4 regions of the Halomonas sp. GXIMD04776 genome follow, and region 3 is predicted to be linked to each of the others. Evidence: predicted binding sites of a transcription regulator. Region 3 holds the regulator's gene; each other region holds the start of a gene.
The links. The regulator LexA, encoded in region 3, represses DNA repair genes until DNA is damaged. The targets are predictions, from matches to a motif close to TACTGTNTANNTANACAGTA.
Positions count from the first base shown of each region.

Region 1: the regulator LexA is predicted to act here: its motif matches at 1,291-1,310, upstream of ACPF7Z_RS11985 (LexA family protein).
Region 2: the regulator LexA is predicted to act here: its motif matches at 1,811-1,830, upstream of recN (DNA repair protein RecN).
Region 4: the regulator LexA is predicted to act here: its motif matches at 1,736-1,755, upstream of recA (recombinase RecA).

Region 1 is NZ_JBNCAN010000016.1:36,274-39,376, reverse strand. It holds gene ACPF7Z_RS11990 (Y-family DNA polymerase) at 1-811, opposite strand, end outside; gene ACPF7Z_RS11985 (LexA family protein) at 814-1,254, opposite strand; gene murI (glutamate racemase) at 1,620-2,417, shown strand; gene trmA (tRNA (uridine(54)-C5)-methyltransferase TrmA) at 2,451-3,103, shown strand, end outside.
Region 2 is NZ_JBNCAN010000026.1:52,147-55,249, reverse strand. It holds gene recN (DNA repair protein RecN) at 97-1,770, opposite strand; gene grpE (nucleotide exchange factor GrpE) at 1,978-2,616, shown strand; gene dnaK (molecular chaperone DnaK) at 2,756-3,103, shown strand, end outside.
Region 3 is NZ_JBNCAN010000007.1:138,158-141,260, reverse strand. It holds gene nagZ (beta-N-acetylhexosaminidase) at 1-187, opposite strand, end outside; gene ACPF7Z_RS06720 (TetR/AcrR family transcriptional regulator) at 285-944, opposite strand; gene lexA (transcriptional repressor LexA) at 1,125-1,769, shown strand; gene dinB (DNA polymerase IV) at 1,785-2,840, shown strand; gene ACPF7Z_RS06705 (energy-coupling factor ABC transporter permease) at 2,844-3,103, opposite strand, start outside.
Region 4 is NZ_JBNCAN010000006.1:129,063-132,165, reverse strand. It holds gene ACPF7Z_RS05815 (regulatory protein RecX) at 125-625, opposite strand; gene recA (recombinase RecA) at 628-1,716, opposite strand; gene ACPF7Z_RS05805 (CinA family protein) at 1,828-2,319, opposite strand; gene ACPF7Z_RS05800 (AsmA family protein) at 2,420-3,103, opposite strand, start outside.

The DNA.
Region 1 (3,103 bases), on a different contig from region 3:
GCTGGCAATGATGGCGAAGGGCCTCGCTAAGTTGCTCGCGATCGTTCAGCAGGCGACCGAAGGAACGGGAACACAGGATGCTACGCCGTGGCGTATCCAGATCCTGGGCGTCCAGGCAGGGCGTTCCCTTGAGCTCACTAGCCGTTCGCGCCACCACCACATTGAAACGCTTGCGCAGCCAGGACTCGGGTGCATCACGCAGGGCCGCTGCGTTGCCGATGTTCAGATCCGTCAGTTGCAATGCCAGCCGTGCACCGATGCCCCATACGGCCTTGACGGGCAGCTGGCGCAAACGGTGATCGAGTTCGGATGCGGCGGCATCGGGCCAGACACAGACCTGGGGCCGGCTCGACATGCGTTTGGCCTGATGATTGGCCAGCTTGGCCAAGGTGCGGGTCGGGGCAATACCCAGCGACACGGGCAAACCCACATGACGCTCCACGGTTCGTACCAGGTCGTGCCCCAGTGTCTCAAGATCACCACTCAGACCGCGCAGATCAAGAAAGCACTCGTCGATGGAATAGGGTTCCAGGGCCGGCACGCACTGGGACAGGACACGCTGCACCCGCCCCGAAAGATCGCCATAAAGCGCATAGTTGGACGACTTGAGTACAAGTCTTTTGCGCTGGGCAGGGGGAATCTGGTGCGCCGGCATGCCCATGGCCACCCCCAGTGTCTTGAGTTCTTCGGAGCGGGCGATCACGCAGCCATCGTTGTTCGACAGCACACCAACCGGCATGCCTTCCAGTCGGGGGTCGAACAGTCGCTCACAGCTGACGAAGAAGTTGTTGCAATCGATGAGGGCGTACATGCTCAGCCTGTCCTACTGCAATCATGGATGACATGGCAGACCAGCCCCCACAGTCGGCAGTCGTTGTGGTCTTCCAGTGGCAGGCGCGCCTGTCGGTTATCGCCGCCGCGCAACCACCAGCGCGACCCCTGACCCTCCAGCTGATACAGCGCCAGCTCGCCATCGATGACGGCCACCACCCAATGACCGGCCGCGGCGGTGCAGGAACGGTCGACGATCAGCAGGTCGCCGTCGTGAAAGCCGACACTTTTCAGGTTATTGCCCGTTATTCGCATGAAAAAGGTCGAGGCGGGATGAGGGATCAAGTGCTGATTGAGGTCCAGCGGGGCTTCCTGGTAATCGTCCGCCGGTGAGGGAAAGCCGCTGGCGCCTCGACGTTCTACGGATTGCGAGAGAGGCATTGCTGTATGGGACAAGGTGTCGGCGAAATGGCTGATGCCCATATGATTCTCCAAGGGTAACAAGTGTCGGCGAATGTATACTGTAAAAATAACCAGTATTTGTTCTGTCGGCAAGCTCCATGGGTATTATCGGGTGCATACGAGCGAGTTCAGTGGTGAATCAGGTTCCTTCAAGGCGCCGTGAGCGACGGTAGGGCTGAGCATTTTTAGGAGTTGAGCAATGCCGCCCAGCGAGATCTGGTATGCCAGTGGGGAGATCGTTTTATAGCCGTATGCAACTCAATATCGGGCCCCGGGCTTTCCAGGGATTCATGAACGATCTTTACCCTCGTGATACGTTAGAATACGCGCTATCTGCTTGAAGGAAGCGAAGGGCAGTAGGCAAACGTTTTCAGAAAGAGTGCTCGATGAGCGGTCCGATTCTTGTCTTCGATTCCGGCGTCGGCGGCCTGTCGGTCGCCGCCGCCCTGCGTCAACGGCTGCCTCGGGCGGCGCTGGCCTATGTCTGCGACAACGCCATGCTGCCCTATGGCACCAAGCCGGATGCCTGGCTGGTGGCACGCATCGCAGATGTCTGCTGCGCCGCGGTAGCGGCGAGTGGCGCCAGTGCCCTGGTGGTCGCCTGTAACACCGCCAGTACTCTGGCACTGCGCGAGCTGCGTGCCCGTCTGAGCATTCCCGTGATCGGTACGGTACCGGCCATCAAGCCCGCGGCGAGGGCGACACGTAGCGCTACCTTCGGTTTGCTCGCGACCTCGGCGACGGTTCGTCGGCCCTATACCGATACCCTGATACGTGATTTCGCCGCACACTGTCGCATCATCCGGGTGGCTGCGGATACCTTGGTGGTTCAAGCCGAGCGCAAGCTTCGCGGCGAAAGAGTGGACATCGTCGAGATAGACCGCGAGTTGGCACCGTTCTGGGTCGTTGGCGAGCTCGATACCGTGGTGCTGGGCTGTACCCATTTTCCGCTGTTGCGTGACGAATTGAATGCCTGTGCCCCACGTCCGATCACCTGGATCGATTCGGGAGATGCAATTGCTCGACGTGTCGAAAGTGTCGTGACCTCGATCGAGCATGCCAGTGAAACCGGGCCGGCCTGGGCCAGCGCCCCGGGGCCGGCGCTGACCAAGGCACTAAAGGCTCATGGCTTTGACTCACCGCAGATTTTACAGGCATTGTCGGCGCCTTTGCCTCTGGAGTGACGTCATCATTTGTCATTTTGTCGAGGAGACCTCGTGGCCATCCCCGTTGTCGAACCTGAACACTACCCCCAGCAGTTGAAAGCCAAGCGTGACACCATCACGCGGCGTTTCGCTCATCTCCATCCGCCGCCGCTGGAGGTCTTTGCCTCGCCGCCCAGCCACTTTCGCCAGCGCTGTGAATTTCGTCTGTGGCATGAGGGCGACGATCTGTTCTACGCCATGTTCGAGGTCGATCCTGCCGACCTGGGCAGTAAAAAGATTGTTCGACTCGACCAGTATCCCGTCGCGAGCCGGCGCATCAATGAGCTGATGCCGCAGCTGATCGAGGCGTTGCGAGGCGATACCGTGCTGCGACGCAAGCTGTTTCAGGTAGAGTTTCTGACCACCCTGGCCGGTGAAGCGCTCATCACCCTGATCTATCACCGTCCCCTGGATGATACCTGGGAGCAAAAGGCGCGGGCCCTGCAAGAGCGCTTGAACGTCATGATCATCGGTCGTGCCCGCAAACAGCGACGCGTGCTCGAACGCGACCATGTCTGGGAACGACTGGCGTTGGATGATGATCGCGAGTTCGTCTATCAACAGGTGGAAAACAGTTTCACCCAACCCAATGCAGAGGTCGGTCGCAAGATGCTGTCCTGGGCACGAGAGGTGACCCGAGGCAGTCAGCAAGGCGATCTGGTGGA
Region 2 (3,103 bases), on a different contig from region 3:
CCTGAATAGTTTCTTGTTATTTTTCGCCTCGAATATCGAAACGCCAGTCCCGACCGGGGCTGGCGTTTCAGTTTGTGGGTATCAATTTTGCGGGCATCAATGGTGAGCGTGCTGACTGGCGTCCAGCATTTCCCGGGCATGGGCCAGAGTACGATCCGAGAGATGCACGCCCCCCAGCATACGCGCCAGTTCCTTGACACGACCCGCCTCGTCGAGGGTGGCCATCTGCGTCAGAGTCATGTCCTCCGTGGCTTGTTTCTCGATATGCAGATGTTGATGCGCCTGAGCGGCCACCTGAGGAAGATGGGTCACGGTCATGACCTGACCGGACTGGCCTAAGCGGCGCAAGAGCTGACCCACGATCTCGGCGGTCGCGCCAGACACCCCTACATCCACTTCGTCAAAGACCAGTGTCGCGATGGTGCTATGGCTGGCAGCGACTACCTGTATCGCCAGGCTGATGCGCGACAGCTCCCCGCCGGAGGCGACCTTGGACAACGGTCGGGCCGGCTGGCCGGGGTTGGCGCTGATCAAGAAGCGTACCGTATCCAGGCCGCTGGGCTGTGGTGTGTCGTGGGACGTTACGTCGATGTCGAAATGTGCTTTGCCCATGGCCAAAAAGCCCAGTTGATCCTGAACTTCCTTGCCGAAGGCGATGGCTGCCTGACGCCGTTTTTCACTGATGGCCCGGGCCTTGGAGCGATAGGCATCCCGGTTGGCTTCGATCTCGGTGGTCAAGGCGTCTAGGTCATGCTCGTTGCCTTCCAGGGAATCGAGTTCGCTGCGCAGACGCTGCTGCAGTTCGACCAACTCCTCGGGCATGACATGGTGCTTGCGTGCGATGCGGTGCACTTCTCCGAGACGCGTTTCGACCTGGGCCAGGCGCTCGGGATCGAGTTCGGTATGATCGATGAAGTGGTGCAGTTCTCGAGCGGCCTCTTCGATCTGGATCTGTGCATCGTTGAGCATGCTGCGAGCCTCGGCCAATGGCCCGTGCTCCGCGCCTGGTAAGCCTTCAATGCGTGCCAGAGCCTGATGAAGTAGCGTCAATGCGCCACCTTCGTCGTGATCGCAGCAGTCTACGGCGAGCCGGGTTTCGCGCAGGGTCTCCTCGGCGTGGGCCAGAACTGCCTGCTCCTGTTCCAGGGTCCCGAGTTCATCCTCGGCAAGTGCCAGTTGATCCAGCTCCTCGACCTGGTAGCGCAGCAGCTGGCGACGAGCCTGAATCTCGTCGCCACTGTCGGCCAGGCGCTTTAACCGGCGCCTCAATTCTTGCCAATGACGGAAGATGGCGCCGAGCTCGGCAACGGCTTCACCTTGGTTGGCGAAATCATCGAGCAGGCGCAGGTGAGTCTCTTCCTGCAGTAGGGCCTGGTGGGCATGCTGACCATGAATCTCGATCAGATGTTCGCCCAGGGACTTGAGATCCCCCACCGTGCAGGGCTGGCCGTTGATCCAGGCCTTGGAACGACCATTGGCGGCAAGAGCCCGGCGCAGCAGACAGTCGTCTGCAGGTAGTTCCCGCGCTTCAAGCCAGGCCTTGGCGGCGGGCAGTCTGTCAATATCGAAACGTGCACTGAGATCGGCGCGTTTGGTGCCATGACGCACGCTGCACGCATCGGCACGCTCTCCCAGACACAGCCCCAGTGCGCCGAGCAGGATCGATTTCCCGGCGCCGGTTTCGCCGGTGATGGCGGTCATGCCGTCGTGCAGATCGAGATCGAGACGCTCGACAATGGCAAAATCGCGGATTGCAAGCTGTACGAGCATGGTCACCTCCGTGAAATGGGCGAGAACGCGCTCAGGTGATATCTGTGTGTTTATACAGTATCCGTTATCCTTTCTTCAATCCTTCGTTGTCAACGCAGGATTCCAACGCAACGTCATGCCTTGAGATTGCCTGTGTTACCCCCATATAGGGTGCAAATCATCCACCCTTACGGCCGAGGGGCCGTTCAGTGATGTCAGGAGAGCGACATGGCCAAAGATCCACAGACGCCAATCGATGAGGAAATGCAACGTGCCGAGCGGGATGCCGAGCCGCAGGACGATCCCATCGAAGGACAACTCGATGATGCCGATGCCGGCGAGGAGGTTCTGGCGGAAGAGGAAACGCTGAGTGGCGCCGAGTTCATCGAGGACCCCGAGGCCGATGCCTTGGCGGCAAGGGTTGAGGAACTCGAACAATCCCTCGCCGAGGCCAAGGATCAGGCAATGCGAGCCGCGGCGGAGTCTCAGAATGTGCGTCGCCGTGCCGAGCAGGACGTGGATAAGGCACGCAAGTTCGCGCTGGAAAAGTTCGTCAAGGAACTGCTGCCGGTGGTCGACAGCCTTGAAAAGGCACTCGAGGCCATGGGTGACGATGCCAGCGAGGCGCACCGGGAAGGAGTCTCGATGACGCTGAAGCTACAGCTCGATGTTCTGGCCAAGTTCGGCGTCGAGGCCGTCGATCCGCAGGGCGAGCCTTTCGATCCGCAGTATCACGAGGCCATGACCATGGTACCCAACGGTGATCTTGAGCCCAACACCGTAATGGAGGTGATCCAGAAAGGCTATGTGCTCAATGGGCGCTTGGTCCGTCCAGCCATGGTGGTGGTCAGCAAGCCCGTGAAATAAATGATTTGACGATCAATACGATCTTGCCCCTTGAAAGGTGCGTTCGAGCCCCCCAGATAGACGACAAAGCAGGTTGGCAAGACATTACAGATCGCCACAAGCCATAAATAGTCAAGCAACGATTTTTAGAGGTATTGATATGGGACGCATAATTGGTATCGATCTTGGGACGACTAACTCCTGTGTTGCCGTACTGGACGGTGACAAGCCTAAGGTTATTGAAAACGCTGAAGGTGCGCGCACCACACCCTCCATCATCGCCTACACCGACGATGGGGAGACGCTGGTAGGCCAGGCGGCCAAGCGTCAGGCAGTCACTAACCCGACGAACACGCTGTATGCTATCAAGCGCCTGATCGGCCGTCGTTTCCAGGACGATGTCGTGCAAAAGGACATCAAGATGGTGCCCTACACCATCGCCAGCGCCGACAACGGCGATGCCTGGGTCGAGGTCAAGGGCAAGAAGATGGCACCGCCGCAGGTCAGC
Region 3 (3,103 bases):
CCAGCAATATCTCGGGACGCAGCTTGCGAATGGACGCGCACAACTTGATGACCTGTTCAGCATCGACAATATTGCGTGCAAACAGGATGACGCCCCCAACTTCCGGTCGTGACAGCAATTTGCGCTCTTCACGGGACAGTGCGACGCCTTCAAGATCCAGCATCACCGGACCGAGTGGTTGGGTCATGATCGAGTTCCTCTGCATGAAGGGGGCTGATTCTAGAACAAAGACCGACATCACAACAGACGCTTTGGTCGCTACGAATCTACTTCATCCGTGCCGATCACACCGGCGCCGGATGAACAGCCTGGGGCAATGGCGCATTCATGCCGGCCACCACCACGGGCCCCAAGCGGTGGATCAGATCGCGCACGCTGACCTGCTCACCGTAATCCTTGGCAGCGATGTCGCGCAGCGCATCGAGTCCCGACAGAGTAAAGATCACCGTGCCCAGCATGAAATGCAACCGCCAGAAGCGCTCGGCGTCCGGTAATTCGGGGGTGGCGCGACGTACGAGTTCGGTAAAGCGCGTAAAGACACTACCGTAATGCTGCTGAATATAGCGCCGCAGATGCCCCTGGGCCTGGGTATAGGCCAACCCCAGCAGACGAATGAACACCTTCAGACTATTGCGCTCTGCCGGCACCTCCAGCACCGTGCGCGCCATGCTCTCGAGCAATACCTCAAGCGGAATGGGCTGAGCGCCATATTCGATTTCAAGCCTGTCCAGTGTCTTGTGAAAGCGCTCGGTGAAGGGATCGAGATAGCGCGCGAATACCGCCTGAATCAAGGCCTTCTTGGAACCGAAATGGTAGTTCACCGCCGCCAGATTGACCTTGGCCTTGCTGGTGATGGTGCGCAGTGAAGTCTCGGCAAATCCGCGCTCGGCAAACAGCACTTCAGCGGTATCGAGAATACGCGTTACGGTATCGGTCTGGTTCATGCAGGATCTCTTGGACTGATAAACGCCTGTTTTAAACATCGTCATAATCTCCTCAGACTACTCAATCACGACCACCGACGCTATTACACCGCTAACGATCGATTTCCAACGCCTGTATTACTGGATACAATCCCATGCTGTATACTTGCACAAACCACCAGTGGTAATCGCGGAGATTCCATGACCCGTCCCCTCACCCCCCGTCAACAGAATGTCTATGACTTCATCGTCAAGACCATGCAGGAACAGGGCTACCCCCCGACCCGTGCCGAAATTGCTCGAGCGCTGGGCTTTCGTTCGCCCAACGCCGCAGAGGAACATCTACGAGCGCTGAGCAAGAAAGGCGTGATCCGCATGATTCCCGGCACATCCCGAGGCATTCGTCTCGCCCAACCGGAAAACGACGATCATCCTGCCGAGACCGGCCAAGGCTTGCCTGTCATCGGCGAAGTCGCCGCGGGTAGTCCGATGCTGGCCGCCGCCCATATCGATCGTTACTGTCCTCTGCCCGCAGATTATTTCACCCCCCATGCCGACTATCTCTTGCGTGTGCGCGGGCTCTCCATGCGCGATATCGGCATTCTCGAAGGCGATCTTTTGGCGGTACACCGGACCACCCGGGTGCGTGACGGCCAGATCGTCGTGGCCCGCATGGAAGACGATGTTACCGTCAAGCGCATTCAGCGCGACGGCCATCGGGTCTGGTTGCTGCCGGAGAATGCCGACTTCTCACCTATCGAGATCGATCTGCGCCGCGAGCATCTCGAAATCGAGGGAATAGGCGTCGGCGTGATTCGTGGTGGCAATGGCCAAGCCCTCGGCTAATCGTTAGAGGCCCGCGTGCGCAAGATCCTGCATGCCGACTGCGACTGTTTCTATGCCGCCGTGGAGATGCGCGACAATCCGAGCCTGCGCGAGATTCCTCTGGCAATTGGCGGTAGCGCCGATCGACGTGGCGTCATTGCGACCTGCAATTACCCGGCCCGGGCCTTTGGCATTCACTCCGCCATGCCTACGTCCCAGGCAATGCGGCTGTGCCCCGAACTGACGCTGATGCCGGCGGACTTCCCTCGATATCGCGCAGTTTCCGAACGCATTCAGGCGATTTTTTACGAACTGACCCCGCTGGTCGAACCCCTTTCCCTGGACGAAGCCTTCCTGGATGTCAGCGCGGTCACCCGATTCAAGGGCAGTGCCACCTGGATGGCTCGCTGGCTCAAGGATGAGGCCTTGAGACGCACAGGGATCACGCTGTCCATTGGTGTGGCGCCCAGCAAGTTCCTGGCCAAGATCGCCAGTGACTGGGACAAGCCCGATGGGCTCCACGTCATTACTCCCGACGACACCGAATCATTCGTCGCAGCCCTGCCCGTGGGCAAGCTTCACGGCGTCGGCCCTGCCACGGCGACGAAGCTACGTAACATGGGGATTACCACCTGCAGCCATCTACGCGATTGGCCGCTGGAGACCCTGCTCGAGCGTTTCGGCAAGTTCGGCACCCGACTGTATGAACTGGCTCGAGGTCAGGATGACCGCCCGGTCAGGGTCGAGCGCGAGCGTAAATCCGTGAGTGCCGAAAACACCTTCCATCGCGACCTGGCCGGGCTCACCGAGTGCCGAGCCGAACTGCCGGCGCTGATCGAGCGTCTCGGCCAGCGTCTCGAACGGCATGGGAACCCGCCGATCAAGGGCCTGTTCGTCAAGGTACGCTTCAACGATTTCTCCATGACCACGCTGGAAGGCCTGGGCCGTCAAGCATCGACCGAGCGTTTCCTCGCCCTGCTCGATGAGGCCTGGAAGCGCGGTAGCCGTCCGGTACGCTTGCTTGGTGTAGGGGTGCGCCTGGTGCCTGCCGACAGCGCAAGGCAGTTGACTCTGTTCGATGAACAGCAGTAACCCTTACTTCGTATCGATGTAACGATGACTGTCAAAGGTCAGGACCCAGTGAGGGTGATAGACCAGTAACAAACTGAGTATCGTACCGGTGACGAATGCCTCTGAAGGCAACAACAATGGCAGGAATAGAGCATATTCGCCAATCAAGCGCAGCACCTCCGGGTCATTGCTGCCCAACCATATGATCCCGATGGTGCAGATCCCGCTGATCAGCGTTGCCAGCGCCGAGCCGAAGAAACCACAGACAAAAAGAAACACAAATA
Region 4 (3,103 bases), on a different contig from region 3:
GTCGTTGCCGATCGACAATGACAACGATGGCTTGTCATACCACGAAAAGACGCCACCCGGGGGCCGTCGCGAGGCGAACTAGTATAACGCAGTCGTCAAATGACTAAAGGGGGCAGGTATTGGATTACAAAAGATTATCCCAGGCATGGGAAAGGGCGTGACGGGACTGCTCGAAATCGAAACCACGCCCAGCGAGAAAACGCTCCCTGCGGGCGCGCTCCCGGGGCGTACTGCCAGGCCCTTCAAATCGCTTGGCCAAGACTTCGCAGGCAAGACTGAACCAGTCGAGCTCACCTGCGGCATCGGCTTCCGCCAAGGTTGCACGGATCAGTTCTCGATCGACACCCCGCTCGCCTAGCTCGGCACGCACCTTGAGAGGCCCTTGCCCGCGAGCAATATGCGAACGCAGGAATATCTCAGCGAAACGCGCATCGGACTGCAATCCCTCGCTAGCCAAAGCGTCCAGACTTTCGGCAATATCGTCGCTTGCATGGCCCTTGGCAGCCAACCGCCTTTCCAGCTCGACGCGAGAATACTCGCGCCGCGCCAACAGGCGAATGGCATCATCCCGGGCGGACACGCCACCACTGGCTGTGCTCGCTGCACCCGTAAAGAGGCCAGACATGCTTAGAACAAACCGTCTTCGCTGTCTTCGCTCGTGGCGGCAGTGGCCTCGGGCTCGGCTTCCTTACCTTCCTTGTTTTCAGCGGTCCTGGGTTCCGGCGCGCTCAACAGTTGACCACGAATGCCGCTTTCGATCTCATCCATGACCGCCGGGTTGTCCTCGAGGAACTGCGCCGCATTGGCCTTGCCCTGGCCGATCTTGTTGCCCTGATAGCTGTACCAGGCACCGGCCTTATCGACCAGCTTGCACTGCACGCCCAGATCCACAACCTCTCCGGCGTGATAGATGCCTTTGCCGTAAAGGATCTGGAACTCGGCTTGGCGGAACGGTGGCGCCACCTTGTTCTTGACCACCTTCACGCGGGTCTCGTTACCGGTGACCTCATCGCCGGCCTTGACCGAGCCGGTACGGCGAATGTCTAGACGTACGCTGGAGTAGAACTTCAGCGCGTTGCCGCCGGTGGTGGTTTCCGGGCTGCCAAACATCACACCGATCTTCATGCGGATCTGGTTGATGAACACCACCATGCAGTTGGCGTTCTTGATGTTGCCGGTGATCTTGCGCAGCGCCTGAGACATCAGGCGGGCCTGCAGGCCGACATGAGAATCGCCCATTTCGCCTTCGATCTCCGCCCGGGGCGTAAGGGCCGCCACGGAATCGATAATGATCACATCGACGCCACCGGAACGTACCAGCATGTCGCAGATTTCCAGTGCCTGCTCGCCGGTATCCGGCTGGGAAACCAGTAGATCATCGAGATTGACGCCGAGCTTCTCGGCATAGCTCGGGTCAAGGGCGTGCTCGGCATCGATAAAGGCACAGGTCTTACCTTGCTTTTGTGCCTGAGCGATGACCGACAGCGTAAGGGTGGTCTTGCCCGAGGATTCCGGTCCGAAGATCTCGACGACACGGCCCAGCGGTAGCCCGCCGATCCCCAAGGCGATATCCAGCCCCAGGGAGCCGGTGGATACAGAGGGCATGATGACCCGGGGCGTGTCGCCCAGACGCATCACGGTGCCTTTGCCGAATTGACGCTCGATCTGCGAAAGCGCCGCATTGAGGGCTTTTGAACGATTGTCGTCCTGTGCCATGGATGTCTCCCGATACGATTACTGTATGATTGACCAGTATTATGCCGTAAAAAAAATCACGCGCCTACTCCTGCAGACACGGATATCGGCTATTTTTCGTCGCCGTCGTCGCTATTTTTCAAGCCAGTCAATGAGTCCTTCAAGCGCCACTCGCACCGCCTGATGACGCACCTGCAGACGATCTCCTTCAAATACGTGCCGCTCGGCATGCTGACGCGAGGCATCGCCCCAGGCAAACCACACGGTACCCACCGGTTTTTCGTCGCTGCCACCATCGGGGCCTGCAATGCCACTGACCGCCACTCCGATATCGGCACCACTTTCGAGACAGGCGCCCTTGACCATGGCTTCCACCGTCTCCTGACTGACGGCGCCGTAGCCTTCAAGCATCGACTTGGACACCTTCAGCAAGCGCATTTTGGAGACGTTGGCATAGGTTATGTAGCCGGTCTCGAAGTAATCCGAGCTACCAGCGATATCAGTGATCGCCGCGGCAACACCGCCGCCGGTGCAGGACTCCGCTGTGGTCACCGTCGCTGTTTGACGGCGGCAGGCGTCGCCCAGGCGTTCACTTAGCTTCAATAATTCCTCTTCGTACACCATGAGGCTACCTCATACTCACGAGCGCGGATGATACGCGTAGGATAGCGGTATTTGCGGACGTTTAAAGCCGCCGGCCGAGTCGTGTTCGATTTCGGGAACTTCACCGCATCTCTTCGCCCGTAGAAAACTCCCGCAGGACCTGCCGGCATCCCGGCCCGACACCTTCACCGGTACCCGGCTCGATCCAGGGCAGGATCGCCAGCGGTGGCGCGATGACCGCCCCCAGTACCGAGAGCACGCCCCGGGCCACGAGTTCCCGGGACACCACCTCCACCTTGGGCTCGCTCAGCAGCCCCTGGAGTTTCACCGGCGAATCGGAGGCCAACAGACTGGGGTCCTTGGGGTGCGCCTCGAATACCAGATCGAGGCGTTCGTCACCCAGGTCGATCGAGCCGCCACCGGTCAGGTTGCTATCCGCGGTACCGATAAAGAACTGCTCGACCACCACCTCGCCTCGAGTTGCATCGAGCCGAGTATAGGCGCACTGCATGGGCACTTTGTCGGAATCCACCAGGGTCCCTATCAGCGCCTCGGCCAGATCGAGTCCCAGGGCTTCGATGACCAACATGTCTAGGCGCCCGCTGGACATGGCCAGTTCCAGATTGCCATCCAGCCCCGCCATTACCTCATCCAGGGAGTTGCCACGAAAGCGCACTTTCCCCTGCCCGCCAATGGTACCGGCGGAGTCCCTGGCGATGTCGGACAACTCGACCTTGCGTAGCAAGGGTTTCAAGTTGATACGCCGCAGGGAAAGATCGAGACTGCCGTCGAGGGGCGCTTTCCG